DNA from 4 places in the Romboutsia lituseburensis genome. Region 1 is predicted to be linked to each of the others. Evidence: riboswitches for the same ligand, from Rfam matches in the RefSeq annotation. Region 1 holds a riboswitch; each other region holds the start of a gene.
The links. Region 1 has a riboswitch for thiamine pyrophosphate ahead of thiC (phosphomethylpyrimidine synthase ThiC). Riboswitches for the same ligand answer to the same signal wherever they lie in the genome.
Positions count from the first base shown of each region.

Region 2: it holds a riboswitch for thiamine pyrophosphate, as region 1 does, so the genes downstream of both, thiS (sulfur carrier protein ThiS) here and thiC (phosphomethylpyrimidine synthase ThiC) in region 1, are expected to answer to the same signal.
Region 3: it holds a riboswitch for thiamine pyrophosphate, as region 1 does, so the genes downstream of both, thiM (hydroxyethylthiazole kinase) here and thiC (phosphomethylpyrimidine synthase ThiC) in region 1, are expected to answer to the same signal.
Region 4: it holds a riboswitch for thiamine pyrophosphate, as region 1 does, so the genes downstream of both, thiD (bifunctional hydroxymethylpyrimidine kinase/phosphomethylpyrimidine kinase) here and thiC (phosphomethylpyrimidine synthase ThiC) in region 1, are expected to answer to the same signal.

Region 1 covers NZ_JANQBQ010000001.1:2,249,273-2,254,058, forward strand. The annotation lists gene hpf (ribosome hibernation-promoting factor, HPF/YfiA family) at 1-358, opposite strand, end outside; gene thiC (phosphomethylpyrimidine synthase ThiC) at 740-2,038, opposite strand; TPP riboswitch at 2,149-2,244, opposite strand; gene NWE74_RS10765 (ComF family protein) at 2,595-3,371, opposite strand; gene NWE74_RS10770 (ATP-dependent RecD-like DNA helicase) at 3,374-4,786, opposite strand, start outside.
Region 2 covers NZ_JANQBQ010000001.1:1,315,419-1,320,204, forward strand. The annotation lists gene thiH (2-iminoacetate synthase ThiH) at 1-279, opposite strand, end outside; gene NWE74_RS06430 (thiazole synthase) at 307-1,089, opposite strand; gene thiF (sulfur carrier protein ThiS adenylyltransferase ThiF) at 1,114-1,911, opposite strand; gene thiS (sulfur carrier protein ThiS) at 1,913-2,107, opposite strand; TPP riboswitch at 2,220-2,330, opposite strand; gene NWE74_RS06445 (threonine/serine exporter family protein) at 2,590-3,084, opposite strand; gene NWE74_RS06450 (threonine/serine ThrE exporter family protein) at 3,086-3,847, opposite strand; gene NWE74_RS06455 (DegV family protein) at 4,198-4,786, opposite strand, start outside.
Region 3 covers NZ_JANQBQ010000001.1:3,425,563-3,430,348, forward strand. The annotation lists gene NWE74_RS16490 (cation-translocating P-type ATPase) at 1-1,257, opposite strand, end outside; gene NWE74_RS16495 (metal-sensing transcriptional repressor) at 1,627-1,902, opposite strand; TPP riboswitch at 2,116-2,209, shown strand; gene thiM (hydroxyethylthiazole kinase) at 2,353-3,147, shown strand; gene tenA (thiaminase II) at 3,175-3,849, shown strand; gene thiT (energy-coupled thiamine transporter ThiT) at 3,842-4,438, shown strand; gene NWE74_RS16515 (hypothetical protein) at 4,646-4,786, shown strand, end outside.
Region 4 covers NZ_JANQBQ010000001.1:1,248,196-1,252,981, forward strand. The annotation lists gene thiE (thiamine phosphate synthase) at 1-534, opposite strand, end outside; gene thiD (bifunctional hydroxymethylpyrimidine kinase/phosphomethylpyrimidine kinase) at 541-1,380, opposite strand; TPP riboswitch at 1,491-1,586, opposite strand; gene NWE74_RS06090 (GIY-YIG nuclease family protein) at 1,663-1,971, opposite strand; gene epsC (serine O-acetyltransferase EpsC) at 2,038-2,592, opposite strand; gene cysK (cysteine synthase A) at 2,604-3,503, opposite strand; gene NWE74_RS06105 (NUDIX hydrolase) at 3,739-4,344, opposite strand; gene NWE74_RS06110 (DUF1294 domain-containing protein) at 4,479-4,751, shown strand.

The DNA of each region.
Region 1 (4,786 bases):
CATCGTCTTCAAAGTCAATGTCCTCATTTAATTCTACACCTTGGAATCTTATACTCTCACTATCTTGATGTCTATCTTGCAATCTATTTTTATATCTTCTTAATTGCTTATTTAATTTATCATAAACTATGTCTATAGCTGCATATAAGTTTTCTTCTATATCTTCAGCTCTAACTATTGGTCCACTTATAGGGATTATTGTTACTTCTACTTTTTGTCTTGATTTTTTAGCACTAACTGTCACTTTCACTTCTGTTTCTGGATGAAGGTAGTAGTCTAATCTTCCGATTTTCTCTTCTATCGCACCTTTAATTCCATCTGTTAGTTCCATTTGTTTTCCAGATATTATTATATTCATAAGAACATCTCCCTTCAGTTATAGCAGTATAATTAGTTATACTTTAATAAAGTATTCTACTCTGACTTATATAATCCTTTATTTTTATTGTTAACTTTTCTAAATTAATATATTCAAATAAAATAAGATTAATTTTGGGATAATCTACAAATTATATATGTGGATTAATATTAACACTATAACTGTGGATAATGTGGATAATTTTGTTAATAACTCTACTTATTGTGCATTTCAAGCTATTTTTATAATATCGACTATCCACAAATGTCTACAATAGTTGTTATTTATTTGTGAATTAGTGTCGTTTTTTAATGATTTATACAATTTTAAACATAAAATTTTTTTTTTATAAATTTATACATTTTTTTAAAAAATTCTATATTATAATTGAGGATTTTCTCCATTCATTATTTTTTTCATAGTTCTCATTGAGCACATCTTTCCACACATAGTACAGCTTTCTTTTTCAGTTGGAACAGAACTTTCTCTATATAATTTTGGTTTTTCTGGTTCTAATGATAAATTTATCATGTCTTCAAAATTTATATCTGCTCTAGCTTTGCTCATCTTGTAATCCCATTCTCTAGCTTTTGATATTCCTTTAGCTATATCAGCTGCATGCGCTGCTATTTTGGCTGCAACTATTCCTTCTTTCATATCATCTAAATCAGGTAATCTCAAGTGCTCTGCTGGAGTTACATAACATAAAAAATCTGCTCCATGCGATGCTGCTATTGCACCCCCTATAGCTGATGTTATATGGTCATATCCTGGAGCTACATCTGTTACTATTGGACCTAATACATAAAATGGAGCTTGATGACAAAGTTTCTTTTGAAGTACAATATTAGATTCAATTTCATTTATTGCCATATGTCCTGGCCCTTCTATTATAACTTGCACGTTTCTATCCCATGCTCTTTTCGTAAGCTCTCCTAAGGTTATAAGTTCTTTTATTTGACTTGCATCTGTAGAATCATTTATAGATCCCGGTCTTAAAGCATCTCCTAAAGATATAGTTATATCATATTTTTCACATATATCTAAAAGTCTATCATAATATTCATAGAAAGGATTTTCAGCATTATTAAACTCCATCCAAGCATATAAAAGTGATCCACCTCTTGAAACAATATGAGTTAATCTATTATTTCTTTTTAAGGTTTCTATCGCCTCTTTATTAAGGCCTGCATGAACAGTTATAAAATCTACGCCATCTTCTCCATGTTTTTCAACTACTTTAAAGAATTCATCAACTGTTATATCTTTTAGTTCTTTATCATAAAATCCTATAGCATCATACATTGGTACTGTTCCTATCATTGCTGTTGACATATTAATTATATTTTTTCTTAAACCTTCTGTTTTTCCATAGTTAGATAAGTCCATTATTGATTCAGCTTTCATATCTATAGCAACCCTAACTTTTTCTAATTCTTTTTCGCAACTATAACAATCCTTAGATATGCCTAAATTTACATTTATTTTAGTTTTAAGACCCTGTCCTACACCTTCTGCACTCAATGTTTTATGATTTTTATTAGCCGGAATTACTACTTTTCCACTTTTAACTAGATCAATTAATTCTTCAATTGATTTATTCTCCTTCTTAGCTACAACTATCATTTCATTAGTTACTATTCCTTTTTTAGCAGCATCCATTTGTGTTGTATAATTCATCTTTAATCCCCCTAATTCTTTAGCTATACCCTTGATTAAAGGCTTTCATATACTAAAAAAGCTATATCCCCAAATAGGAACATAGCTTAGTTTTTCTTATAAAAAATAAACAGTATATAAACAGGCTTTCCTACGCTGGTATTATCCAGATCAGGTACAAGGGTTGACTTTCATCTCTCAGCCTTTTGGCACCCCTAGCTAATATTTTATTTTACAATTACATTCTATACTTGTTTGCTCTATATCGCAATAAAATAATATTTTAAACATAAAAAAAAGCACCTATAAAGGTACTTTAGGATATTTAGCTGACCTGGTTTTTGACCCCACACTCGCCTACTGGAGGGTTCGCTTGGGTTCGCCGCACTACTAACTCTCTCGATTTTATACCGGTAGGTCTTACTTCTAAGCCGCACCATGATCATTAACCCAATTTTTAGTGTTAACTTACGTGGATCCCTTTGCCTGCGACTGGCTTGGACTTGCAACCACAGACCTAAATATCACTTTTTCTATTTTAATATTTTATGAGATATATGTCAATAGGAATTTATTCCTAACAACTAAACGTGTTAACTCCTGTTAAAAAAGTTGATACTGTTATTAAATTTACACCTTCTAATTTTAGTATCCTTGAGATCTCATTTACAGTTGCACCTGTTGTAAATATATCATCTACAAGTATTATATTTTGTTCTTCTAGATAAATCTTGTTCTTCTTTAATATAAATGCATCTCTTAACTCATCTTTTCTTTCTTTTTTTCTTAATTTATAAAGTCTTTTAGTGTTCCCTTTCCTTACTATACAATCAAGTACTGGTATATTAAATTCTTTACTTAAATACTTGGCTATCTTATACGCTTGATTAAATCCCCTTTTTTTCAATCTTGATTTATGTAAAGGCACAAATAGTATATAGTCAAAGTTTATTTCCTCTAATATTATTTTTTCCTTCATTATTGATGCTATGTATCTACTCATATAGGTTTTATTGCTATATTTAAATCCAAAAATCATTTTTTTGCTAAAATCATTATATTCTATACATGATATAGCTTTATCAAAATGAAATTCTTTACCACTACAGTAGCTACATTCATCTATATCATGTTCTTCTAAAGAGCAATTAATTATTGGCTTTCCACACTTAATACATCCATCTAGTATAAAATGAAGTTCATCAAAGCAATCCTTACACATGGAGTATGTGTTATTCTTATTTATTGGTTTGTTGCAAATTATGCAACTTATATTATTTGGGTATATAAGGTCGAGAAATATATCAGTCATACATTCATTTATGTCATTTAATTTTTTCAAATGACTATTCATTCTTACTTAACTAACACCCCTTCTTCTTTAAATTTATTGAGTTTATATGATAAATTCGAATATCTATCATTAGTTCTATTGTTTTTTATCATATACTCCAAGTATTTAACATCTCCCACTATTACTACAAGTTTTTTTGCTCTTGTAACAGCAGTATATAATAAATTTCTACTTAATAGCATAGGAGGAGCCCATGTCATAGGTATTACTACTACTGGAAATTCACTACCTTGACTTTTATGAATTGTTGTACAGAAGCTATGATCCAGTTCATCTAGTTCATCATATTTGTACTCTACTATTTTTACTTGATCAAATATTACATATACAATTCTTTTTTCTTTATCTATATGGTACACATATCCAATATCTCCATTATATATACCTTCCCCAGTTTCACTTCTATCTTCATTTTCCCATTTTTTAGTGTAGTTATTTTTAATTTGCATTACTTTATCCCCTACCCTAAAAAGTCTTTTCTGGAAATTCTCTTCAACCTTATATTTTTCAGGTTTATTAAGGTGTTTTTGAAGTTCTATATTAAGGTTAGTAACACCTAAATCCCCTTTCCTCATCGATGCTAATACTTGTATATCCTTTAACTTATCTAATTTATAAAAGTTAGGTAGCCTTTCACTAACTACACTTATAATTTCTTTTAAAATTTCTTCATTTGTATTTCTTTTTATGAAGAAAAAATCTTTATCTTTTGCGTTTAAAGATAATGGCTCTCCATTATTTATTTTATGCGCATTCACTACTATCATACTTTCTTGAGCTTGTCTAAATATTTCATTTAATCTAACAACATTTATTACGCATGATTCTATCATATCACTAAGTACATTTCCTGCTCCTACCGACGGTAGCTGGTCACTATCTCCAACTAATATAACTCGAGTTCCTGGCTTTATTGCTCTTAGCAAGCTATACATAAGTAATATATCTACCATGGAAACCTCATCTATAATTATTACATCTGCCTTTATAGGTTCCTCTTCATTTTTCATAAATTCTAATTGGTCACTATCTGTTGCAAATCCCATTTCAAGAAGCCTATGAATAGTTTTAGCTTCTTTGCTAGATGTTTCACTCATCCTTTTAGCAGCTCTTCCTGTAGGTGCTGCTAATACTACTTCTTGGCTATTATTTTCAAATATTTTAATTATTGTATTTATAGTGGTTGTCTTTCCTGTTCCTGGTCCTCCAGTTATTATAACTACACCACTTTCTATAGCTTCTTTTACTGCAAGCACTTGATTTGTTGCTAGCTTAATATTTTCCTGTTTTTCTACTACTCTAATTTCTTTATCTATATCTATATATAAATCTTTAAATTCAGCTTGAGATAATTTTATTATTTGCTTACAAACTCCATTTTCTGATACATAGTATGGTATCAAATATACCAACTT
Region 2 (4,786 bases), 930 kb from region 1:
GTATCCGCAATATACACATTTATTAATACAATAATTTGCTATATACATCGGCGTGTATAAACATATTGTTTTTCCAAAATATTGATTAGTTATTTTATTAGATTTTTGTGCCATTAATTCTAAATACTTTACTGCCTTTTTCGAAAGTAAATTAAGCAAATCATATTCATCTAAATAATCTTTTTGCAACGAATTCAATATATTTTCATCGGTTACATTATCCATATATCCATATATATCAAAATCTTTATACGAATTTAAAACATCATAAAAACTCATGATCCCCACTCCCCTAAAAGTTTATATTTACTTTACTGTGCTTAACTGTGATAAAAAACCAGTTAGAGGTGATGATGCATTTGCATAATCAGATACTATTCCACACTTAGCAAGATATGCTTCTCTTCCACCTTCTACTGCTAATCTAAATGCTTTTGCCATTTTTACTGGATCATTGCTTGATGCAATTGCGGTATTTACTAATACTGCTGCAGCTCCCAGCTCCATTGCTTCCATTGCTTGAGATGGCTTTCCAATACCTGCATCTACAATTATAGGTATATCTAATTCTTCAATCATAATCTTTATCATTTCTTTCATCCTAATCCCTCTATTTGATCCTATAGGAGATCCTAAAGGCATTACAGCTGCTGCTCCAGCATCTATAAGCCTTTTTCCAGCATAAAGATCTGGGCTCATATACGGAAGGACTACAAAACCTTCTTTAGCCAGAATTTCAGTTGCTTTGATTGTCTCATCATTATCTGGTAATAAATATTTTGTATCTGAAATAATTTCTATCTTTACAAAATTTCCACATCCCATTTTACGTGCAATTCTTGCAATCCTAACAGCTTCTTGATGATTTGTTGCTCCTGATGTATTCGGTAGTATTGTCATCTCTTTTGGTATATGTGTTAATATATTTTCTTCTTTATTATCTAGATCAACTCTTCTAAGAGCCATTGTTATTATTTCACTATTACTCTCATTTATTACCTTAGGTAATATTTCATTTGATCCATATTTTCCTGTTCCTATAAGAAGTCTACTATTAAATTTATGATCTCCTAAAACTAATCTATCCATATTATCCCCCTAAATTTGCTATAATTAATATTTATCAACTAATATTTTAATCACTAAGTTTGCCATATGATTTGCACATATAGCGACTCTAGGTGCCATTAGACCATCTCCAATTTTTGCTTCACTTACTAAGTCTCCACATATGTAAAAATTTTCTCTAAGTTTTTTTGTTTGTATCATATTTGAATCATAATATCCTGCCATTCCAGATGATGCAATTAAAAATTTTTCTTTCATATTTGTTAATATATAATTACTTATTTCAGCTTTTGATTTTGGATTATCAAAAGCTTCTACAATAATGTCTGCATCTTTAAATAAATTCATATTTTCTTTAGTAATTTTTTCATTAATTTTTTTTATATTTATAAAAGGATTTATATTATTTAAATTATTTTTAATGGCACTTGTTTTATAACTGCCTATATCATCTATAAAATACTGTTGCCTATTTAAATTAGATGGCTCAACAATATCATAATCGGCTATAATTAGCTCCCCTACTCCAATCCTCGCTAAAGAAATTGCTATGTTTGATCCTAATCCGCCTAATCCTAATATAGCAACACTTCCTTTTTTTAGCTTCTCATGTATATTGGGAGTATGCCTTGCAGCTAAAAGTTTTTCTATTTTATCTAAATTTAAATTTTCACCCCTTTTAATTAAACTAACTTTATCACTTTCTTGTAACTTATAATTTTTTTCAACAGGGTAGCCATTTAATATTACAATGTCGCTTTCTTTTTTGTACTTATCCCTAACTTCATATAAAGTTAATTTCTCATCTATTTCTGTATGAATTTCATTTAAAAAAATTTTAATTTTAACCCCCCCCTACAAAGCTTATTACTTCTATAATATCTTCCTCTGTTAAAATATAATTTTTATATTTCTCAGACTCTATTATTTCAAAATTCACCTCAACTACCACTTGTTCTTCATTTAAATTGAAATACTCTAAAAGACTTAAAATATTTTTATTATCTCCAAGTGATAGATTTTTCCCATTTACTTTCATATTACCCCCTTCTAAATAAAAATTGTATTATTGTTTCAATAAAAAAGTGCTTATCCTATTTCTAGGAAAGCACTTAATTTACATAATATAAAAAATGTATACTCAAAAATTTTAGTATACTTAAAAGCTTCCCTTCGCAAGCATTACCTTGATCAGGTTTAGTAGGGTATTAAGTTGAGGCTTTTCTCTCAGCTAGCCAATTCTAGCTCCCCTAGCTTATATTCTATTAACTTTTACACTTTGAGTATAGCATAGTGTTTTTACCATCTCAACAATGTAATATAATATTTTATCTTTTTTATCGTTAAATTTTTAATTATACAATTTGAGTTGACTTTATATCACTTAAATTATATAATTAAAAAGATTTTGTATAAAACCACTGCAAAATTACTACACAGTTTAAGTTTGAAATATATATTAAGAGCTTAATTTAAAAATTAAGCAAATCCCCATTATTTTTAATAATGGGGATTTTAAATTTACTCAAAACTTTCTTCTAACGTTTGTTTTGTGTTTTTTATCCTTTTTGGAGACTTTAACAAATTATCTAGTGTCTTGTGCAAATTAAAATTTCTAAATAAAGTAGATACAAAAATAACGCCTAGTGCTAAAGCACCCGCTAAGGATAATGTATTTATACCATAATCTATAGCTTTTATATAATCTCCTTTTATAAATTCATACATTGTATTATATACACCATAACCTGGAACTAAAGGTATTAAACAGCATACAGATAATGTTGTTGCTGGAGTTTTATACACTCTAGCACAAATTTCACAATATATACTAAAACATATTGCAGCTATAAAAAATGAAGATACCTGAGAAACTTCATTGGCTAAACAAAGTTTATAAGCAAACCAACTTAATCCTCCTCCAAATCCAGCTGCTAAAAGTCGTCTTCCTTTTATATTAAAAATAATACCAAAGCTTATTGCAGATAGTGCTGATGCTATTGCTTCTAGTATCATATTAAATCCCCCCCATTGTTAAATATAAATGTATTACTGCTCCTGTACCAACAGCAATAGATACTGCCACTAAAAATGCCTCTGCAGCTTTAGTAAGACCGGATATTAGTTGACCTTCTATTATATCTCTTATAGAATTAGTTAGTGCAAGTCCTGGTACCAACAACATTATACATCCAGCTATTAATTTATCAATCTCTCTGATTATCCCTATCTTTAAAAGTATTATAGAAAAAATAGCTATAATTGCACCACATATGCTATTTATAAAAAATTCATTTAGTGATGACTTGCTTAAACTCATAAAAATTAATTTGGTTATGATTCCCACTAAAAAAGAAACTATAATAGAATTGATTTCTCCACCAAATAACATTGTAAAAGCTGATGAAGCAATTCCTGATGCGACTAATATTTTTTCTGTATCGTAGCTATCATCAATACATATTATTTCTAATTCTCTCTCACATTCCTCAATGGATAATTTTTCCACACTAATCTTTCTAGATAAAGAATTTATATTGTGGACCCTATTTAAATTTATCCCTCTTGATTTTATTCTTTTCACTATAGAGTGAATTTTCCCTTCAATAGATACAGAAACCATTACTGCTGTCGGTGTTGCAAAAACATCTACATCATCAACATTAAATGCTTGACATATGCTTGATATAGTTTCTTCAACTCTATACGTTTCTCCACCGCTTTGTAGCATTGCTCTTCCTGCATTAGAGGAAAAATTGAGAACTCTATTAATATCCATAAAATCTCCCCCCTATCACCTAACGATAAACTCATTATAACATATGAAATTTACATATTTTATACATTTTTTCACCAAATATTTATGTATAAAACTACAACCTTCTTTTAAAAAGCCTTTTCCTATTTATGTTTTATTATATATTGTGTATATATTTATTTTATGTTTCTCAACTTATTTTTTTAACTTTTTTATACAAAGTTCTAATATTTATAATTTTCTAATAACACGGACAATTTTTATTTATTTATGAAAAACATTTAACTTTAAATTCTAAAATTAAGTTTAATTTTATAAATAAATAAAAATAAAAACTGCTTTATATGAAACTCATATAAAGCAGTTTTTATTTACTTATCTACGCATCCAATACCTAATACTCCTGGACCTGAATGAGCACAAATACAACTTCCCATATTTACTTCTAAGCAATCTATATTCTCAAATTCTTCAATTAATCGTTTCTTAAATACGTCTAAATCTAATTTGTTATCTCCACATCCAATTATGACGCACTTATTGCTAAAATCCTCACCGTGCTGTTCTTTTAAGATTTCTATTATTTTACCTATTACTTGTTTTTTTCCTCTAACTTGAGATATAGGTTTTACTAAACCGCCATCTATACATAATATAGGCTTTATATTTAACATATTTCCTATAGTAGCTTTTGCTAGAGATATTCTGCCGCCTTTTTGAAGATATTCTAGCGTTTCAACTGTAAATAAAACAGATGATTTTTTTTTGATATCTTCTAAATGCTTTACTATTTCGTCTATGGACTTTCCTTCTTGTGCTAATTTTGCTGCTGATACTACCATACACCCACATCCTAATGATAAAGATAATGTATCAAATGTTACTACACCGCCTTCAATATCATTTTGGGCCATTACTGCACTTTGATATGTTCCTGAAGCATTAGATGATCCTCCTATA
Region 3 (4,786 bases), 1.2 Mb from region 1:
ATTTATCATAGTATTTGCATTTTCTTTTATCGTATCTGAAAGAGCAATAATTCCTATAATACAATTTTGTTTTGCTGTAATAATAATAGCTTTTCCTTGTTCTCTTAATGATAATATTAAACTATTAATATCCTCAGGAATATTAATACCTTCCTCAATCATCAACTTTTCATTACCGCATAATATTTTATTATTTTGTACTTTAGAAACTACGCCTTTTCCAACAATCATAGAAAACTCTTCTGGTTCGCAAATATCAATTTTATTTGTTTTTGTAAAAGATACTATTGCTTTTCCTATAGGGTGCTCTGAACGGGTTTCAGCTGAACCTACACTTTTTAATAACTCATTTTCTGAGATATTAATAGGGATAATATCTGAAACAACTAAATTTCCATGAGTTAATGTACCTGTTTTATCAAAAGCGACCACATTAATTTGTCCCATACTTTCAAGTGCTTCACCAGATTTTATTAAAACTCCAAATTTCGTTGCTTGACCAATTGCAGCTACAATAGATGTTGGTGTAGAAAGAGCTAAGGCACATGGACAAAATACTACAAGTACTGTAACTGCACGTGTAATATCTTTTGTTATAAAATATGTAATAATAGCAATAGCACAAGCTGTTGGTACAAACCAAGCCGACCATTTATCTACAACTCTTTGCATCGGTGCTTTATTATCCTCTGCTTGTTTTACTAGTGATATCATTTTTTGCAATGATGAATCAGAAAAAGACTTTGTAACCTTAATATCTATTGAACCGAAACAATTAATTGTTCCTGTATATACCTTGTCACCCTTAATTTTATCAACAGGCAATGATTCTCCAGTCATAACAGATTGATCGATAGATGTTTGACCAAATTCAATTATTCCATCGGCAGGGATATTCTCTCCTGGTAAAACTCTAAGAATATCATCAATTTGAATATTTTCTGGGTCTATAAATTCTTCTTTTAAAGTTCCATCTGAGTGGTAAATAATTTTTCTACCTTTAGCAGGAACCAGCTTTAAAAGTTGTGTAATTCCTTTTTTAGTACGGTCAACTGTTTTATCTTCAAGCCATCCACCTATAGCCATAATAAATGCAACTTCACCTGCTGCAAAGACCTCTCCTATAAAAATACATGCTATCATAGCAATAGTAATAAGTAGTGCAGAGCTAATATAAAAACTTTTAACAACTCTTTCAATCGCTATCCAAGCAAGTGGAAATCCAGATATTAATATAGATATCCATGCTGGATCAATTAAAAATTAAAATTCCCAAGTAATTCCATGTGTTCTAATAAACTAATTCCTAAAAATATTCCAGATACAATAATCATTGGAAAGGAATTAAGAAAATCATTGATTTTTTTCATATTTCACCTCATTTTAAATTATTAATAAAAAAAATATACATATACCCCTATAGGTATGTATTAGAAGTGAATTATCTTAAAGTCAATAAAAAAGTCGCTTGGCTCCTGTCGCTAACGACTTCGTCCTTTGCTCAAAATGTTTTTTATACTCAAAACCAATTTATTAATATAACTTACTTTCATGAATTATCCACAGAAAATGAAGTATCATAATATCCTTAGGCATAAAAAAAGTAGTTTATATAAACTACTTTTTTTATCCCATTCTTGAAAAATGTTCAATGGCTTTTGCAAAGTCTTTAATTGTTTTTTCAGTATCTCCATGTTCAATACCATCTTTTACACAATGGTTTATATGACCTTCTAATACTAACTGTCCAACTTTATGCACTGCTTTTTTTACTGCATTGATTTGAATTAAAACATCTTCACAAGGTATATCTTTATCAACCATTTTATCTATGGCATTTAATTGTCCCATTATCTTTTTTATCCTTTTATGTAAATTATCTGAATCCATACATTGACGCATAGTCTATCCTCCACCTTTAAATTCTATCTATTATGTAGAAGAATATCATTGGTATTTAGTAATGTCAATAAAATATATACAACAGTTAAATTTTTAGATATATTTCTTACAATAAGAATAAATAGCTATTGATTGTTTATTTTTTGCTGTAAATTGGAAAAATTAGTTGACACATAAAAATAAAGTACTATACTTAAAGTGTAAATAAAATTTAAAAATTGCTAGGGGAGCCATATGGCTGAGAGGATTACCGACCCTTATACCTGATCTGGATAATGCCAGCGTAGGGAAGCTTTATAAGACTTGACACAACAAATATTATTTTAGATAGTTATAAATCTAAACATTAATTTTGATATTTATTGTACATAAAGCTATACCTAATCAGGTATAGCTTTTTTTACGTTTAAGAAAATTAAATGCTAAAACTTAAATTAGGGGGGCTTTAAGATGTTTAATTTAATTGAAAAGGTGAAAGACGTAAATCCATTAGTTTTACATTATACAAATAATGTAACTATAAATGATTGTGCTAATATAACGTTAGCATTAGGGGCAAGCCCTTTGATGAGTTTTTCATATGAGGAAGTAGAAGATATAGTAAAAGCAGCAAATTCAGTAGTTATAAACATAGGAACTATGAATTCAGAGTTATTAAACTTATATCTAATAGCAGGTAAAGTTGCTAATAAATATAAAAAGCCTGTTATATTAGATCCAGTAGGTGTATTTGCAACTGAAGCTAGAACAAATCTTACAAATAAACTTTTAAATGAAGTTAAGTTTGACGTAGTAAAAGGAAATGTGGCAGAAATTAAATTTATAGGTGGATTTGATGTAAAGGGAAAAGGTGTGGATTCATTTGATGATGAAACAGATTGTACAGAGATTATAAAAAAAGTAGCTAAGAAGTTAGAATGTGTAGTAGCAGCAACAGGAAAGACAGATATTATAACAGATGGAGATAAAGTTTATAAAATAAATAATGGAACTGAAAAACTTAAAGGAATAACTGGAACTGGTTGTATGAGTGCAAGTTTAATTGCAAGTTTCTTAGGGTGTGATGAAGACACATTAGAATGTGCCACTATGGGAGTTTTAACAATGTCTTTATGTGGTGAATTAGCTGATAGTCAAAATCCAGCTATAGGAAGCTTTAAAGTGAATTTAATGGATGAAGTATATAAATTAAATGTTGATAAATTAAATACATATGCAAAGATAGAAGAATTAGCATTAGCTTAATAAAACAAAAAGAATGGAGAGATAGATATGTTATTTACTGAGCGTTTATTTGAAGGAAGTAAAGATATTTGGGAAAGTTATTTAGAGCATCCTTTTTTAAAAGAAATAGGAGAAGGAACTTTAGATAAAGAGAAATTTAGAAAATACCTTATACAAGATTATTTATATTTAAAAGAATATACAAAAGTGTATTGTATGGGAGTTGTGAAAAGCAACACTATAAGAGAAATGAATATGTTTTATGAAGGTGCTGATGGGATCTTAAATGATGAAACAGCAAATCATATTTCATACTTAAAAGGTTTTGGAGAAAATATGGATGAAATAGAAAAATATGAGTATCACAAAAACAATGAAAGTTATACAAGCTATATGAAAAATGTATCATTAGCAGGTGGGGCTAAGGAAATAATATCTGTAATACTTCCTTGCACATGGAGTTATAACTATATAGGACTTAAATTAAAAGAAAACTATAAAGATTGTATAGAAGATAGTTTTTATAAAAGTTGGATAGAAACTTATAGTAGTGAAGGATATACTAAGTTTACAAATGATTGGATAGATTTTACTAATGAAATATGTAAAGACCTAAGTGAGGAAGAAGAAAGAAATCTTATAAGTATATTTAGAAAAGCTAGTATATATGAAATGGACTTTTGGCATATGGCATATGAAGGGAGTGAGCTAGCTTATGTTTAATAGTATATTACTTGTAGTTTGTGTAGTTCCATTAGTTTTATATGTTTTAAAAATAAGAAAGTATAAATTTAAAACAAAAGAAATGGTTGTAATAGCAATGTTTAGTGCAATGAGTTATATATTATCATTAATTCCATTTGTAAGATATCCTCAAGGTGGAGGAATTAACATGTTCTCAATGTTACCATTGTTATTGGTATCAGTTTTATATTCAAGAGAGGCAGGACTTACAGCCGGTCTTATAACAGGAACTATAAGCTTATTAATAGGCGGATACATAATGCACCCTGCTCAAGTTATCTTAGATTATGCTATTCCTGATATGGCACTAGGTCTTAGTGATATGTTTGGAAAAGATGATAAGAAAAAAATTATATTTGGTAGTTTAGTTGCAATATTATTAAATACAACGTCACACTTCTTATCTGGAGTATTTTTCTTTGGTCAATTTGCACCAGAAGGAATGAACCCCGTACTTTATTCATTCTTATACAACTTCTCAGGTCATGGAGTAGAAGGAGTACTTTGCGTAGTTATAATGGCATTACTTCCATTAGCTAATTTAAGAAAAGTTGCAAGTTTACAATAAATACTTTCATGACATAAATTATCAAATTGTAAATAAATTGTAAGAATATTGTTATTTTATTGTAAATACTTATTATGCAAAATTTGGTATCATTAGTTTAAGCTAAACGAATTTTAAGCAACGGACGAAGTCGTTGGCGATATGAAGTGTAGCGCCCACGCGGTGGCTTAAAGCGAAGCGAATTTTAATAATAAGGAGAATAAACTGATGAAACTAAAAGTGAGTTTACTGGCATTAATGATGAGTTTAACTTTAGTAGGATGTGCAAATCAATCAACTACTACTGAAACTAAAAAAGATAGTAATCAAGTACAAGAAAATATAGATTCACCAAAAGACAACGCAAAA
Region 4 (4,786 bases), 1.0 Mb from region 1:
TTTTAGATTTTCTAAATTATTTAGATTGATTCCACCTATTAAAACAATTGGTATATCTACTATTTTTTTTATTTCTCCTACAGTCTTATAAGAAACTGATTTTGCATCTAATTTAGTTGATGTAGAGTACATAGCTCCAACACCAATATAATCAGCTCCATCCTGTTTTGCTTTTTTTGCTTCATTTAAATTTCTAGCAGAAACACCTAATATTTTATTCTTCCCTATAATATTTCTTATAAATTTAGCATCTATATCACTTTGCCCAACATGCACACCATCAGCATCACAAATCATAGCAATATCAACTCTATCATTTATGATAAATGGAATATTATATTTTCGTGTTATTTCTCTAAGTTTAAATGCTTTTTCTAAAAATTCTTTACCTGATGTATCTTTTTCTCTTAGCTGAACCATAGTAACTCCGCCTCTTATTGCATCTTCTATGCATCTATAAAAGTCTCTATCCTCTAAAATATCATTATCTGTTACTAAATATAACTTTAATTTGTTTCTTATAGCATTTTTCATAATTATTTATTCAGCTAGTACTAACTGTTTTTCCTCCTTTTTGTCATTTTTTAGGTCTAATTTATAAAAATGATGTACTGGCCCAACGCCATGACCTATATCAAAGCTATTTTCAATAGCATTTGTTATATATTCTTTGCTTAACTTTACAGCCTCTTTAATATCATATCCTAACGCTAAGTGTGATGCTATAGCTGACGATATTGTACATCCAGTTCCATGAGTATTTTTTCTATTTAATCTTTTGCTTTTAAATATTTCAAATGTTTCTTTTCCAATTAGCAAGTCTATTGCATCTCCTTCTAAATGTCCGCCTTTCATCAATACATATTTAGGACCCATACTTAGTATTTCATTTCCTACTACCTTCATATCTTCTACTGTTTTTATTTTAATTCCTGTTATTTCTTCAGCTTCTGGAATATTCGGTGTTACTATATATGCCATTGGTATTAAATATTTTATTAAATTAGCCTTAGCTTCTGGTCTTAATAAACTATACCCACTCTTAGATATCATGACTGGATCTACTACTAAATTTTCTACATTATACTTTTTTAAAGTATTAGCTATCTCAAGTATGATTTCAGGACTGGATACCATCCCAATTTTTGTCGACTTAGGTTTTATATCTTCAAATACTACCTCTATTTGTTTTTTTATAATATTTTGGCTTAATTCTTCTACATCAAATACACCTTGTGTATTCTGTGCTGTTACAGCAGTTATCACACTCATTCCATATGTTCCTATTGCACTAAATGTTTTTAAATCAGCTTGAATACCTGCGCCCCCACTTGAATCGGAACCTGCTATTGTTAATGTAGGTATTTTATAATTTTTCATATTTATCCCCCTTATCTTTAGTAAAAATTTATAGTATTATTTTATAAAATAAAAAGCTATACCTAGATTAGGTATAGCTTTAATACACTTGTTTAAATATTGTAATATTTAGAGTTATGTACAAGCTTTCCTACGCTGGCATTACCCAGATCAGGTATAAGGGTCAGTTTATACTTCTCAGCCTAAAGGCTCCCCTAGCTATATTTATTATTTATTTACAATTTAATTATAGTATTTTTACTATAATTGTCAATTAATTATTATTTTTTAATTTTCTGTTTATTATTTTAATTCTTCGATTTTTCCTAGGCTATAATATAATTTATTTTCAAGTTCTTGTATAAATTCATTTCCATTTTCTATAATCCACAGCTTTTTAATTCGAGAGCATCTCTTTATATAACTTTCTAATTTCATAGCTTTACTTCTACTGTCACTTATAAAAAATATTTCTAAATTTCTATAGCCTCTAACCCTAGTATATTTTGAATTTATTCCTCTTTCATGTTCTTTCATCCTTCTTTTTATATCGGTTGTATATCCGGTATAAAGAGAATTATCCATACACCTAATTATATATGTAAAATGCATATTGTACCTCATTTATTTTTTTATAATAAAAAATGATACTATAATATGCACTTTTATTCAATGAATTTATTTAGTTTCTTTAATCAAATCTCTTTCGTTTTTTTGACCTCTCATTCTAACTATATTAGCAGCTACACCAACCACTGTTGCTCCGTCAGGCACATCTTTTAAAACCACTGCATTTGCTCCTATCTTAGAGTTAGAGCCTATATTTATAGGTCCTAATACTTTTGCACCTGCACCAATTATAACATCATCTCCAACCGTTGGGTGCCTTTTTCCTGTATCTTTACCTGTTCCACCTAATGTAGTTCCATGATATATAGTTACTCTATTTCCAACTTCTGCAGTTTCTCCTATTACAACTCCCATTCCATGATCAATTAAAATACTATCTCCTAATGTAGCTCCTGGGTGAATTTCTATCCCTGTTAAAAATCTAGCTATTTGAGATAATAATCTGGCTGCAAAAAATAATTTATGCTTATATAAAAAATGAGTAAATATATGAACTAACCTAGCATGTATAGATGGATAAAGTAAAAAAACCTCTATTTTACTTCTTGCTGCAGGGTCATTTTCCATAATATACTCTATGTCTTTATTTATTTTTTTTAACACTTGTATCACCTCTATTTAAATATTTCCATAGATATATATTTTTCAATTCCATCAGGAGCAATTGTAACTATTTTTTTATCAGAATATATTTTAGATACTTTCAAAGCACCTATAACATTTGCACCCGAAGATAATCCGACTAATATACCTTCTTTCTCAGAAAGCATTCTGACACCTTCAAATGCTTCATCATCTTTTATAGTTAAAACCATGTCAACTAGTGATTCATCGTAATTTTTAGGTATAAATCCAGCTCCAATACCCTGAATTTTATGAGATCCACTGATACCTTTTGATATAACTGGCGAATTTTCAGGTTCTATAGCTACTATAATTACATTTGGATTTTTTTCTTTTAAATATCTTGCAACTCCAGTTAATGTTCCTCCAGTACCAACACCACATACAAACACATCCAAGTCTTTTACTTGATTTAATATTTCAACTCCAGTCGTTTTATAATGACCATATGGGTTATCTTCATTTTCAAATTGATTTAAACTTTTATAATGTTTATTTTCATTTAAAAGTTCTTGTGCTTTTTTAATGGATCCGCTCATTCCACGTTTTCCTTCTGTAAGTACAAGTTTTGCCCCATAAGCTTTCATCAACTCTCTTCTTTCTATACTCATAGTCTCTGGCATAACTATTATCACTTCATAACCTTTTAACTTACCTATCATTGCTAGTGCTATCCCGGTATTGCCACTTGTTGCTTCAACTAGTACATCACCTTTTTTCAAAACCCCTCTTTTTTCCAATCCATCTATCATAAAATATACAGCTCTATCCTTTATACTACCTCCAGGATTATATTTTTCTAATTTTATATATATACTTGAACTTTCTAATTTATTTAATTTAAGCATAGGTGTATTACCTATCATTTCTAATATACTCTCATTCACCATATAACTACCTCCAAATTTTATTATCAAAATGATAATGATAAGTTTATTATATTATTATCATTTTGATAATGCAACTATATAATTTTATTTATATAATATTTTTTAATTTTTATATCCTATTTATAAGCTAAACATATTGAAAAAAGTACATTTTGTTAAATATATATTTTTTTCAAAAAGAAATGTTTTTATATATAATAAAAAATACCTGAAATATATTTCAGGTATTTTTATATTAATTAAATAATGTATCTCCCATGCTAGCAAACATTTGAAGCATCAAATATGATTTTATATCTATAATTTCATCACTTTTTAAAATTTCTTTTGCTTCTTCCTTAGAGATAAGCATTGATTCTATATCTTCATCATCTTCTAAAAACTCATTACTCAGTTCTCCTTCACATGTACAGTACACAAATGCTACTGATTCATCTGTCATTCCAGGTGATAAATAAACTTTTTGTCTACTTTTTACATAATTTATTTTCAAAAGATCTAATCCTGTTTCTTCCTTAAGCTCTCTAGCTACTGTACTTTCCATTGATTCATCATTATCCACAAGTCCAGCTGGAAGTTCATATATATAGTTATTTATAGGCACTCTAAATTGCTTTATCAAAACTAATTTATTTTCTGATTCATGAAAAGCTGCTATTACTACAGCATCAATCTTATCCTCTTTTTCTTCTAAGTAAACTTCTTTTAATTCATCTTCATTTTTTCTTGATGCAACCATCCAATGTCTATCTTCATTTTGCTTATTTCTATATTCAACATCATATAGACCTACAAATTTAGTCTCAACTAAGGTCTTTACATCTTTAATTTTGTTATTCACTTAATCTACTCCCTTCAATTATTTCAGTTACTATACTAATTTTTATTATAACAATAATTTATTTTTTTATCATTAATTTTAAATTTATGATATATTTATATAAAAGTTACACTTAAGATTGAAAGGAGATTTTTATGTATAATTTAAATTTCAAATATGTTTTTCTTTATATTTTAATTATAAATTTCATAGGATTTCTATCTATGTATATAGATAAAAAAAGAGCTATAAATAATCAATTTAGAATAAGTGAGAGAACACTTTTATTATTAAGTATACTCGGAGGTAGTATTGGTTCTTTTGTTGGAATGCATAAATTTAGACATAAAACTAAAAAGAGAAAATTTACAGTAGGTATACCTCTAATATTTATCATTGAATCTTTTTTAATAATTCAAATAATATAATAATTAAATTAAATAAAAAATGGTGTAAAAGAGTT